Regions from separate parts of the Pedobacter suwonensis genome, predicted to be linked through region 1. Evidence: riboswitches for the same ligand, from Rfam matches in the RefSeq annotation. Region 1 holds a riboswitch; each other region holds the start of a gene.
What was found. Region 1 has a riboswitch for S-adenosylmethionine ahead of DV942_RS01245 (O-acetylhomoserine aminocarboxypropyltransferase/cysteine synthase family protein). Riboswitches for the same ligand answer to the same signal wherever they lie in the genome.
Positions count from the first base shown of each region.

Region 2: it holds a riboswitch for S-adenosylmethionine, as region 1 does, so the genes downstream of both, metH (methionine synthase) here and DV942_RS01245 (O-acetylhomoserine aminocarboxypropyltransferase/cysteine synthase family protein) in region 1, are expected to answer to the same signal.
Region 3: it holds a riboswitch for S-adenosylmethionine, as region 1 does, so the genes downstream of both, DV942_RS02175 (SusC/RagA family TonB-linked outer membrane protein) here and DV942_RS01245 (O-acetylhomoserine aminocarboxypropyltransferase/cysteine synthase family protein) in region 1, are expected to answer to the same signal.

Region 1 is NZ_CP031708.1:326,657-329,942, forward strand. It holds gene DV942_RS01240 (hypothetical protein) at 1-857, opposite strand, end outside; SAM riboswitch class I at 1,071-1,181, shown strand; gene DV942_RS01245 (O-acetylhomoserine aminocarboxypropyltransferase/cysteine synthase family protein) at 1,444-2,775, shown strand; gene DV942_RS01250 (homoserine O-acetyltransferase family protein) at 2,805-3,286, shown strand, end outside.
Region 2 is NZ_CP031708.1:2,719,936-2,723,221, reverse strand. It holds gene DV942_RS11050 (hypothetical protein) at 1-446, shown strand, start outside; gene DV942_RS11045 (Bax inhibitor-1/YccA family protein) at 485-1,240, shown strand; SAM riboswitch class I at 1,529-1,632, shown strand; gene metH (methionine synthase) at 1,767-3,286, shown strand, end outside.
Region 3 is NZ_CP031708.1:550,030-553,315, reverse strand. It holds gene DV942_RS02180 (peroxiredoxin family protein) at 1-753, opposite strand, end outside; SAM riboswitch class I at 891-997, shown strand; gene DV942_RS02175 (SusC/RagA family TonB-linked outer membrane protein) at 1,317-3,286, shown strand, end outside.

The DNA of each region.
Region 1 (3,286 bases):
GGCACATATACCTGTACTTTGGTAACTGAATAACCTGAAGGAAAATAACGTATGTAATAACCATCAGGATGTTTGGTCCAGATGCCGCTTGGCACATCGCTTCTTGGTGGGGCCATACCCGCCAAAATCGCATATTTTTCCATATCAGCATAAGTGTAATTTCCGGAAGCTACCAGCTGTCTGATATTGTTTTCTGCCTCAAAAACTGCCTTTACACCCGCTGGCAACTGGTCTTTAGCCTTTTCCATTACATCAAAAGGTAACACACCCAGGGCGCCTCCCTCCAATTGTGTAATCTGACTCGGGGTTAATAATTTTACAGCGGTTAATTTTACCTGTCCGTTAAAATCAGCAAATTTTGTTCTGGCAATAATGGTCCACAGCAGCGCCTGGATGTCATGTTGATCCACCTCAGGATGTTTTTCTGCGCTTTTCAATATCGCAACCACTATTCCTTCCTTAGGACCCAGTACAGGAGCGAACATATAACCATCGCCTTTTGACGGCGCAAATGTTCCCGCCTTTAAACAATAACTTTTGTTGGTCATCTCATAAAGCCCCTCGCAAAGCACAAATCCGCCCTCTGGATTTTTAGGTAGTAAATACAATGGTTGTGCCTTTAAATTTAACGAAGTAATAAAGTCGGGCATTTTTTCACCTTCCCTGTTTACATCTTCAAAACTGGTGGTTATTGCAGCGGGCTGTTTCAGAAACCTGTCTACCCCTAAGGCTTTGGCACCCTGGGCGGTTCCGATTTTTAATAATTTATCTTTCAAACCTCCAAACTGGGCATTGGTAGTGCTGACAAACATCACCGTGAATAGTAGGCCTAAACTTAAAATGCTTGTGTTTTTCATGATAATCATATTTAGATAGGTAGCGCAAACTTAGCATATTCAGCGCTAATTTCACATCGAAAGTTCGATTTTAGCATTGTAACATAAAATTAAGTAACTAGTTATCAGTTATTTATTTTAAAATCAAAATTTTATTTTGTGTATTAAAAATTAATCCTGACATTTGAAATATTATTTGGCGGAAAGCTAAATAAAAGTCAATCTTCATAGGTTGATTTATAAAGAAGTGGCGAGAGACTGGCTCGATGACCCACTGGCAACCCTCAGAAAGAGAAGGTGCCAATTCCTGACCAGATAACATGGTGTTATTTGGTGATATAAATTATAACTGATGAAAACATTAAATCTTCGATCGCTAAGCGAATCCAATGCAGACCTTAAAAAGGTAAAACAAGTTGCTATTTCTGTTACTTGCAGTTATATGCTTGCTATGGCTTGTATGCGCTGTTGCATACAGTAATTTAAAAATCTTCCTTTTTTGTTTCCCTCAAACTGGAAGGTCCCGGATAACCGGGATACGCCCTTTTAAGCTTTAGGACTACCCTAAGTTAGTTATCTTATCAATTCATAAATTAAAACAGAAATTATGTCAACATCATATAAATTTGAAACTTTACAATTACACGCTGGTCAGGAAATAGATCCAACAACAGGTTCAAGAGCCGTACCCATTTACCAAACGACGTCTTACGGGTTCAATAGTGCTGAACACGGTGCCAATTTATTTGCTCTAAAGGAGTTTGGTAATATCTACACCAGGATCATGAATCCAACCAACGATGTTTTTGAAAAACGTATTGCCGCTTTGGAAGGTGGCGTTGCTGCTCTGGCCGTTGCCTCAGGACAAGCTGCACAATTCATCGCTTTAAATAATATACTGGAGGCTGGTGATGGTATTGTTTCTTCTTCTCACATTTATGGCGGAACATATAACCAGTTTAAAGTGGCTTTTAAACGTTTAGGTATCCATGTAGATTTTGCCAATCCGGATGTGCCTGAGGAATTTGAAGCTAAAATTACCGATAAAACCAAAGCCATCTATCTGGAAACCATCGGTAATCCAGCCTTTAGTGTACCTGATTTTGAGAAGATTGCCGCTATTGCCAAAAAATATGACCTCCCGTTGGTGGTTGATAATACTTTTGGTGCAGGAGGTTATTTATTTAAGCCATTAGAACATGGAGCAAACATTGTGGTAGAATCTGCAACGAAATGGATCGGTGGTCATGGAACAAGCATTGGCGGCGTAATTGTCGACGGCGGAAACTATAACTGGGGTAACGGGAAATTCCCTCAGTTCTCCGAGCCTTCAGCAGGTTACCATGGTTTGGTTTTTAGTGATGTTTTTGGCATTGGCGGGCCGTTCGGTAATATTCAGTTTATCATTCGTGCCCGTGTAGAAGGATTAAGAGATCTTGGGCCTGCCCTATCGCCTTTTAATTCTTTTCTTTTGTTGCAAGGAATGGAAACGCTATCGCTCCGCGTACAACGCCATGTTGATAATGCCCTTGAACTGGCCACCTGGTTAGAAAACCATCCGCTGGTTAAAGAAGTACAATATCCCGGATTAGCAAGTAGCAAATACAACAATCTTGCGAAGAAATATTTAAGCAATGGTTTTGGGGCCGTACTGTCTTTTGAACTAAATGGAAGCAAGGAAAATGCCACGCAGGTTATTGATCATTTGAAACTGGTTTCGCACCTAGCCAACGTGGGCGATGCCAAAACGCTGATCATACAGCCATCGGCCACCACACACCAGCAATTGAGTGAAGAAGAACAACTGGCCGCGGGCGTAAAACCAAACGCCTTAAGGGTCTCAGTTGGTATTGAGCATATCGATGATATTAAAGCTGATTTCGAACAGGCATTTGCAGCCATTAACGCACAAGTTTCTACCGAGAGTTTATTAGCTTAAGCACATTTACCTTCCGATACAACAAAACAATGAGTACAGCATCAATATATAATCATCCTAGACAGTTTAAATTAGAAAACGGAAAAAAAATCCGTAACCTGCAGGTTGCTTATCAAACTTATGGGAAACTAAATGCGGCTAAAGATAACGTTATCTGGGTTTGCCATGCACTTACTGCCAATGCAGATGTTTTTGAATGGTGGGAAGGTTTGTTCGGGCAAAATGCTTTGTTCAATCCTGCGGAACACTATATTGTGTGCGCCAATGTTTTAGGGTCTCATTATGGCAGCACTAGCCCCTTGAGTACAAATCCGGTAACAGGCCTGCCATATTACCTGTCTTTTCCACAGTTTACCATTCGCGATTTGGTATCAGCACACCAGTTATTGGCTTCGCATTTAGGCGTAGACTATATCAAGTTGTTAATAGGTGGTTCTTTGGGCGGACAACAAGCAGTTGAATGGAGTATTTCAGACCCGAATAAAATTGAAAACCTGATTTTAATTGCCAC
Region 2 (3,286 bases), 2.4 Mb from region 1:
TTTTGCTACACCCGCAATGGGATGAGTTTGGCTCTAATACCTTATATATGAAGGTTTTGTATGCCGACTATGACCGCAGTTATGCCATTATAGAGTTTATAGGCGAGTGGAACGATGCCATTAATAACGACATTATGTTGCTAAAACGCGATATTTTGGAGATGATGATGGATGAAGGACTAAATAAATTTATCCTGATAGGTGAAAATGTACTGAATTTTCATGCTTCAGACGATAGTTATTATGAAGAATGGTTTCAGGAAGTAGAAGATGGCTGGATTGTTGGGGTGAATTTTCAGGAACATGTAATTAGCGAATTCCGTGATAACAGCATTGATTATTACATTAACTTTGGCGGTGCGTTTGACAATCTGCCATGGCGTACCTTAAAACCTTTACAGTTCTTTAAAAAAGTTGAAGAACTGCTGACAAAAAGATTGAACTAAATGTTTATTTTTATATCATTTAACATACAAAAATTAAAATGGAACAACAAAATTATCAATATCAAAACAACAGTGTTTTCGTTCAGGAAGGATCTGTTTCTAAAAAATTCTTCGCCAATGTTTTCTTATGGATGTTTGTGGCATTGAGTTTATCAACAGTAGCGGCCTATTTATTTGGAACAAATGAGCAGTTTATGCAATACCTGCTAACCGTTAATCCATCTACCGGTAAAGTTGGTATGTCGATTTTCGGGTACATTGCCATGTTCGCACCACTTGGACTTGTTTTATTAATGAGTTTTGGTTTAAGTAAACTTTCGTATCCTGCGCTTGTAGGTGTTTTTGTTTTATATTCAGTACTAACTGGAGTAAGCTTAAGCTTTATTTTACTGGCTTATACCTCTGGCTCAGTGGTAAGCTGCTTCGCAGGTGCCGCAGGTATTTTCGGTATTATGGCTTTTATGGGCTATACCACCAATATTGATTTGAGCAAATTCGGCCCTATTTTAATGGTAGGGGTAATCGGATTAGTTATTGCAAGCTTGGTGAATATGTTTATTCAAAGCGAACAGTTTAGTTTATTTATGGCATTTATCGGTATTGCCATCTTTACCGCATTAACTGCATACGATGTTCAGAAAATTAAACAGATTGGCCAAGGTATTGAAGCAAGTGGAGAAGAAGTACTTCAGGTAGAATCAAAAAAAATGGCGATTGTTGCAGCATTACGCTTATATCTTGATTTTCTAAATATTTTCTTGTTCTTACTCCGCATTTTCGGTAGCAGAAGATAATGGATAAGTTTTTAGCGATTACCGGCTTTCTGTTAGTTGGCGTATGTATTCAGATGCTGATTACCATTTTTATAACAGATAATGTCTTTGTAGTAAGTTCAGGCAGTGGGATTTGGATGAGCTATATGGGAATTTGGTATAATAAAAAATATGGAAGAAAAGTAAACAGCTAATCTCAAAAACAAAACAATATTCTTAAGGCCGTGCAGAATTGCATGGCCTTTGTAATTTTATTTGGCAGCAAAGCGATAATTTTTGGAATTGATCATGCTTTGTTGCATTTTTGTATGCTTATTAAGAAAGACGGAGGGATTAGACCCAACGAAGTCTTAGCAACCTGTAACCTACAAGGTGCTAAATTCTATTCTGCAAATAGCGGAAACAGATAAGTTTAGGATTACGATTCACGTACCAACTTTTTCAATAAGCCTTTTAGAGACTTGAGACAATAGATTTGAGATTTTAGACATTACGTCTAATCCATTCTCATATCTAATCTCTCATATCTCAAATCTTACAACAACAAATGGGTATAAGAGAAGAATTAGAGAAACGTATTTTGGTGATTGATGGTGCAATGGGTACCATGATTCAGCGATATAACTTAAGCGAAGAAGATTTCAGGGGAGAGCGATTTAAAAACCATCCTTGTGACGTGAAAGGCAATAACGATTTGCTCAATATCACGCGTCCGGATATCATCAAAACGATACACCTGGAGTACCTGGCGTCCGGCGCCGATATTATCGAAACCAATACGTTTAGTACACAGCGCATTTCCATGGCTGATTATCAGATGGAAGACCTTTCGTACGAAATGAGTTTTGAAGGTGCAAGGGTGGCAAAAGAAGCTGTAAATGAATTTATGGCAGCAAATCCTGATCGTAAATGTTTCGTGGCCGGTGCTATCGGCCCAACAAACCGTACCCTTTCCATGTCGCCAAATGTAAACGATCCTGGTTTTAGGGCGGTTTATTTTGATGAGCTGGAAAAAGCTTATTATGAGCAGGTGCGGGGTTTGGTAGATGGTGGTTCGGATGTATTGTTGATTGAAACCATTTTTGATACTTTAAATGCTAAAGTGGCTATTGTAGCCATTAAAAAATATGAAGAGGTAATAGGGCGTAAATTGGAAATCATGATTTCTGGTACCATTACTGATGCTTCCGGACGAACACTTTCCGGGCAAACTGCCGAAGCTTTTTTAAACTCTGTAATGCACGCAAAACCGCTAAGTATTGGTTTTAACTGCGCTTTGGGTGCAAAAGAGATGCGTCCGCATATTGAAGAGCTGGCTACAAAGGCAGGCTGCTATGTTTCAGCTTATCCAAACGCAGGTTTACCCAACGAATTTGGTGCTTACGATGAGCAACCGCACGAAACGGCCCATCTGGTTGATGATTTTATTGCCTCGGGTTTTGTAAATATTGTTGGCGGCTGCTGCGGTACTACACCAGCGCATATTGGCTGTATTGCTAAAAATGCACGAAAAGCCAAACCCAGAAAATTACCGAAACTTCCGCAATACATGCGCTTAAGCGGGCTGGAGCCTGTAACCATTACACCAGAAAGCATTTTTGTGAACATTGGAGAGCGTACCAATATTACCGGATCTCCAAAATTCTCTAAACTGATTTTGGGTGGCGATTATGAAGCTGCATTGGCCGTTGCCTTGCAACAGGTTGAAGGTGGTGCACAGATAATTGATGTGAATATGGACGAAGGAATGCTGGATTCGGAAGCCGCCATGACCAAATTCCTGAACCTCATTGCTTCAGAGCCAGATATCGCCAAACTGCCGATTATGGTCGATTCATCAAAATGGTCGGTGATTGAAAATGGTTTAAAATGCCTGCAGGGGAAAGGGATTGTTAACTCCATTTCTTTAAAAGAAGGCGAAGATAAATTCCGTGAAAGCGCCCGTAAAATTATGCAATATGGTGCAGCGGTAGTGGTAATGGCATTTGATGAGCATGGGCAGGCCGATAATTATGAACGCCGGATCGAAATCTGTAAACGCAGTTACGATATCCTGGTAAACGAAAT
Region 3 (3,286 bases), 220 kb from region 1:
ATCAGGCAGGGCTGCATCTTTATTTTTGTTCCCGCTAAAAGGCTGGCTGCCTCTTGCGCTTAAAACCTCGCCCTTTAAAGTACCATCTGCACCGAAAGTTCCTTTGTAGTAAGCAGGAGAGGAGCCGATGAAACTCGAAAGTTGAAATCCATTCCCCTCTACAATACCTTCAAGATAGCGAGAATCACCGGTTACACGGAGAAAAGTTCCGGTTAGTTTGTTTCCTGTTTGTTTAAACAGGCCTACTGTTTTTTCTTCTTTGCCATTTGGAGCGGTAAAAATTACATCATAGCTTCCTGAATAGTCGGCTGATGCAGGTCTGTCTGCTTTAAAACGATAGTTTTTGCGTTCGGCATCAATGATTAATGGTTTTCCGGATTTATCCTGTTTGCGTAAAGCTCCTGTTAACCGGTCGCCATCTATTGCAAATGCCAGTTCGTTATCAAACTGATCCAGTTTAACAAAAATTGAATCGGCTGTTTGTTTGACCACACCACCTTCAAAACTTTCTTCCGCATTGCGGAAATACAATTTCTGCTGACCACTTTTTTCATTGATCTCAAAATTGAAAGGGATTTCAAGTCCCTCCTTTACTTTCGCCACACCGCGCCAGTTGCCCAGCGCAACGAATGCCTTTGTTTTTTTTTCTTTGGCCTTTGCCTGTTGGTTATTGGCTAAAACTGCCTGATCCTGAGCAAAGGTTATGGAGGTTGATATGGCCAGTGCGGCAGTTAATAAGGATTTTATATTCATTGGGATGTATGTTAATCTACTAATTTAGTCGACAAATATACGGATGGAATAGTCAAAGAAAAAATATTTTAATAAATATCTATAAAAACTATAGGATAAATGGAATTAATTATACCTTTGCCCCAGTTATTTTAAAATACTTATCAAGAAAGGCGGAGGGAATGGCCCTGTGAAGCCTTAGCAACCATCTAATTTTTAGAAATGGTGCTAATTCCATCCCGGATGAATCTGGGGTAGTTAAGTCAGTTGTTTGCATAATCCTTATCTAACATATACGGAGCACTTCTGATTTAAGGGGTGCTTTTTTGTTGCCTCAATGCTTTCTTGAAAGTGAAATATGTATTAAACAAAATCATTCAAATGGAAAAAAACAGACGAGCTACATCACTTTTTGTAAACCTTTCTGCTAACTTACGAATGCGCCAGTCCTGTTAGGATGGTTCCATTTTAACAGGCGTTTTTGATCTAACCATTCCATTTTATTTTTTAATAAAAGACGGTGATTCACCGTTAGGAATCGTTTTGCCCAAATTTTATCTATTAACTAATTATTAAACATATACATGATCAGACTTTTAAAATCAATAGCATTTATTTTACTGCTCTTTGCTGTACAACCGGGATTTGCTCAAAATACCGCTATAACCGGAACAGTAAAATCAGCAGATGGAGAAACACTGCCTGGTGTTTCCATATTCGTCAAAGAAACCAAACAAACCACCATTTCTGATGCCAAAGGTGCTTTTTCGATAAATGCACCTGAAAAGGGCACATTAGTATTTTCATACATAGGTTTTAAAACCCAGGAAATACAGATCAGTAAAAACGGGCCAGTTTCAGTTATTCTTCAATCGAGCGATAATGCGTTAGATGAAGTGGTGGTTACAGCTTTAGGCATTTCCAGAGAGAAAAAATCACTCGGTTATGCTGTTCAGGAGTTAAAAGGGCAGGATTTGTCTGAAGCTAAAGAGTCCAATCTGGTCAATGCACTGGCCGGAAAAATCGCGGGTGTAAGGGTAACCAATAGTCAGGGGAGCATGGGCTCATCCCGTGTGGTCATCAGAGGGGAAACCTCTATAGCTGGAAATAACCAGCCCTTATTTGTGGTTGATGGAATTCCTGTAGATAATTCGCAGTTAAATTCTGCAGGTGCAAGGGATTATGCAAATGCCATCTCAGATATCAATCCGCAAGATATAGAAACAATCAGTGTATTAAAAGGGCCAAATGCGGCTGCACTATACGGTTCGAGGGCTGCCGCAGGGGTAATTCTTATCAAAACTAAAACTGGTAAATCGAAAAAAGGATTGGGCATTGAGGTTAACTCCAATGCCGTACTGGAAACTTTGCTTACTCTGCCGGTTTATCAAAATGCTTTTGGACAGGGATCGGAAGGTAAATTCAGTTACGTGGATGGTGCTGGTAAAGGCATTAATGATGGGGTAGATGAGAGCTGGGGACCAAAAATGGATGGCAGATTAATTCCACAGTTTTTTTCAAAAGGAGTGGCGGTTCCATTTGTAGCCCACCCAGATAATGTACGCGATTTTTTTCAGACAGGATATTCGTTAAATAACGGAGTTTCTGTAGCAGATGCAGGGGAAAAATATGATTACCGGATCTCTTACAATAACTTGAAACAAGTAGGTATTGTGCCTAATTCCGGGCAAGGTAAAAATTCATTTGTATTAAATACTTCACTGAAGATAACGCCAAAACTGACTTTAACGGCCAATGCGAATTACAGCAAGCTGAGTTCTGATAATTTGCCCGGTACAGGCGGTTCAAGATCAACCAGTACCATGTTGCAATTTACCTGGTTTGGCCGTCAGGTAGATATTAACCAGCTGAAAAACTATCTGGATGAAAATGGAAAAACATTTAACTGGAACAATAGCTATTACAGCAATCCATATTGGGTAGCTTATGAAAATACCGTGTCGCAAAACCGTAACCGGATTATTGGGAGTTTAGCGCTTAATTATAAAATTATCGATGGACTTGATTTCAATTTCAGAACTGGAACGGATTACTACAATGACAGGCGTAAGGTTAGAATCGCCTATGGTACCAATGGAACACCTTTTGGTTCTTATACCGAAAGTGCCTTTACCGTAAACGAAAATAACACCGACGCAACATTAAACTTCAATAAACAATTAAATGAAGATTTTAGCTTAGAATTATTGGGAGGTGGCAATATCCGTAGGCAGTACATCGAGCAAAACGACCAGAGTGCGCCTAAACTGGCCATTGCAGGACTTTACAACCTGAAAAACTCTCGCGATCCCCTGGTTTCATCCAATAATTTATCGCGCTTAAAATCGTATAGTGTTTATGCTTCCGGACAGATCGGCTTCAGAAATTACCTTTTTGCCAACATCACGGCGCGTAATGACTGGTCTTCTACTTTGCCTGCACAAAACAGATCATATTTTTATCCTTCATTTAATGGCAGCTTTGTAGCAACAGAGGCTTTTGATATCAAAAGTGAAGCCCTTAACTATTTAAAAATACGCGGAGGATGGTCTAA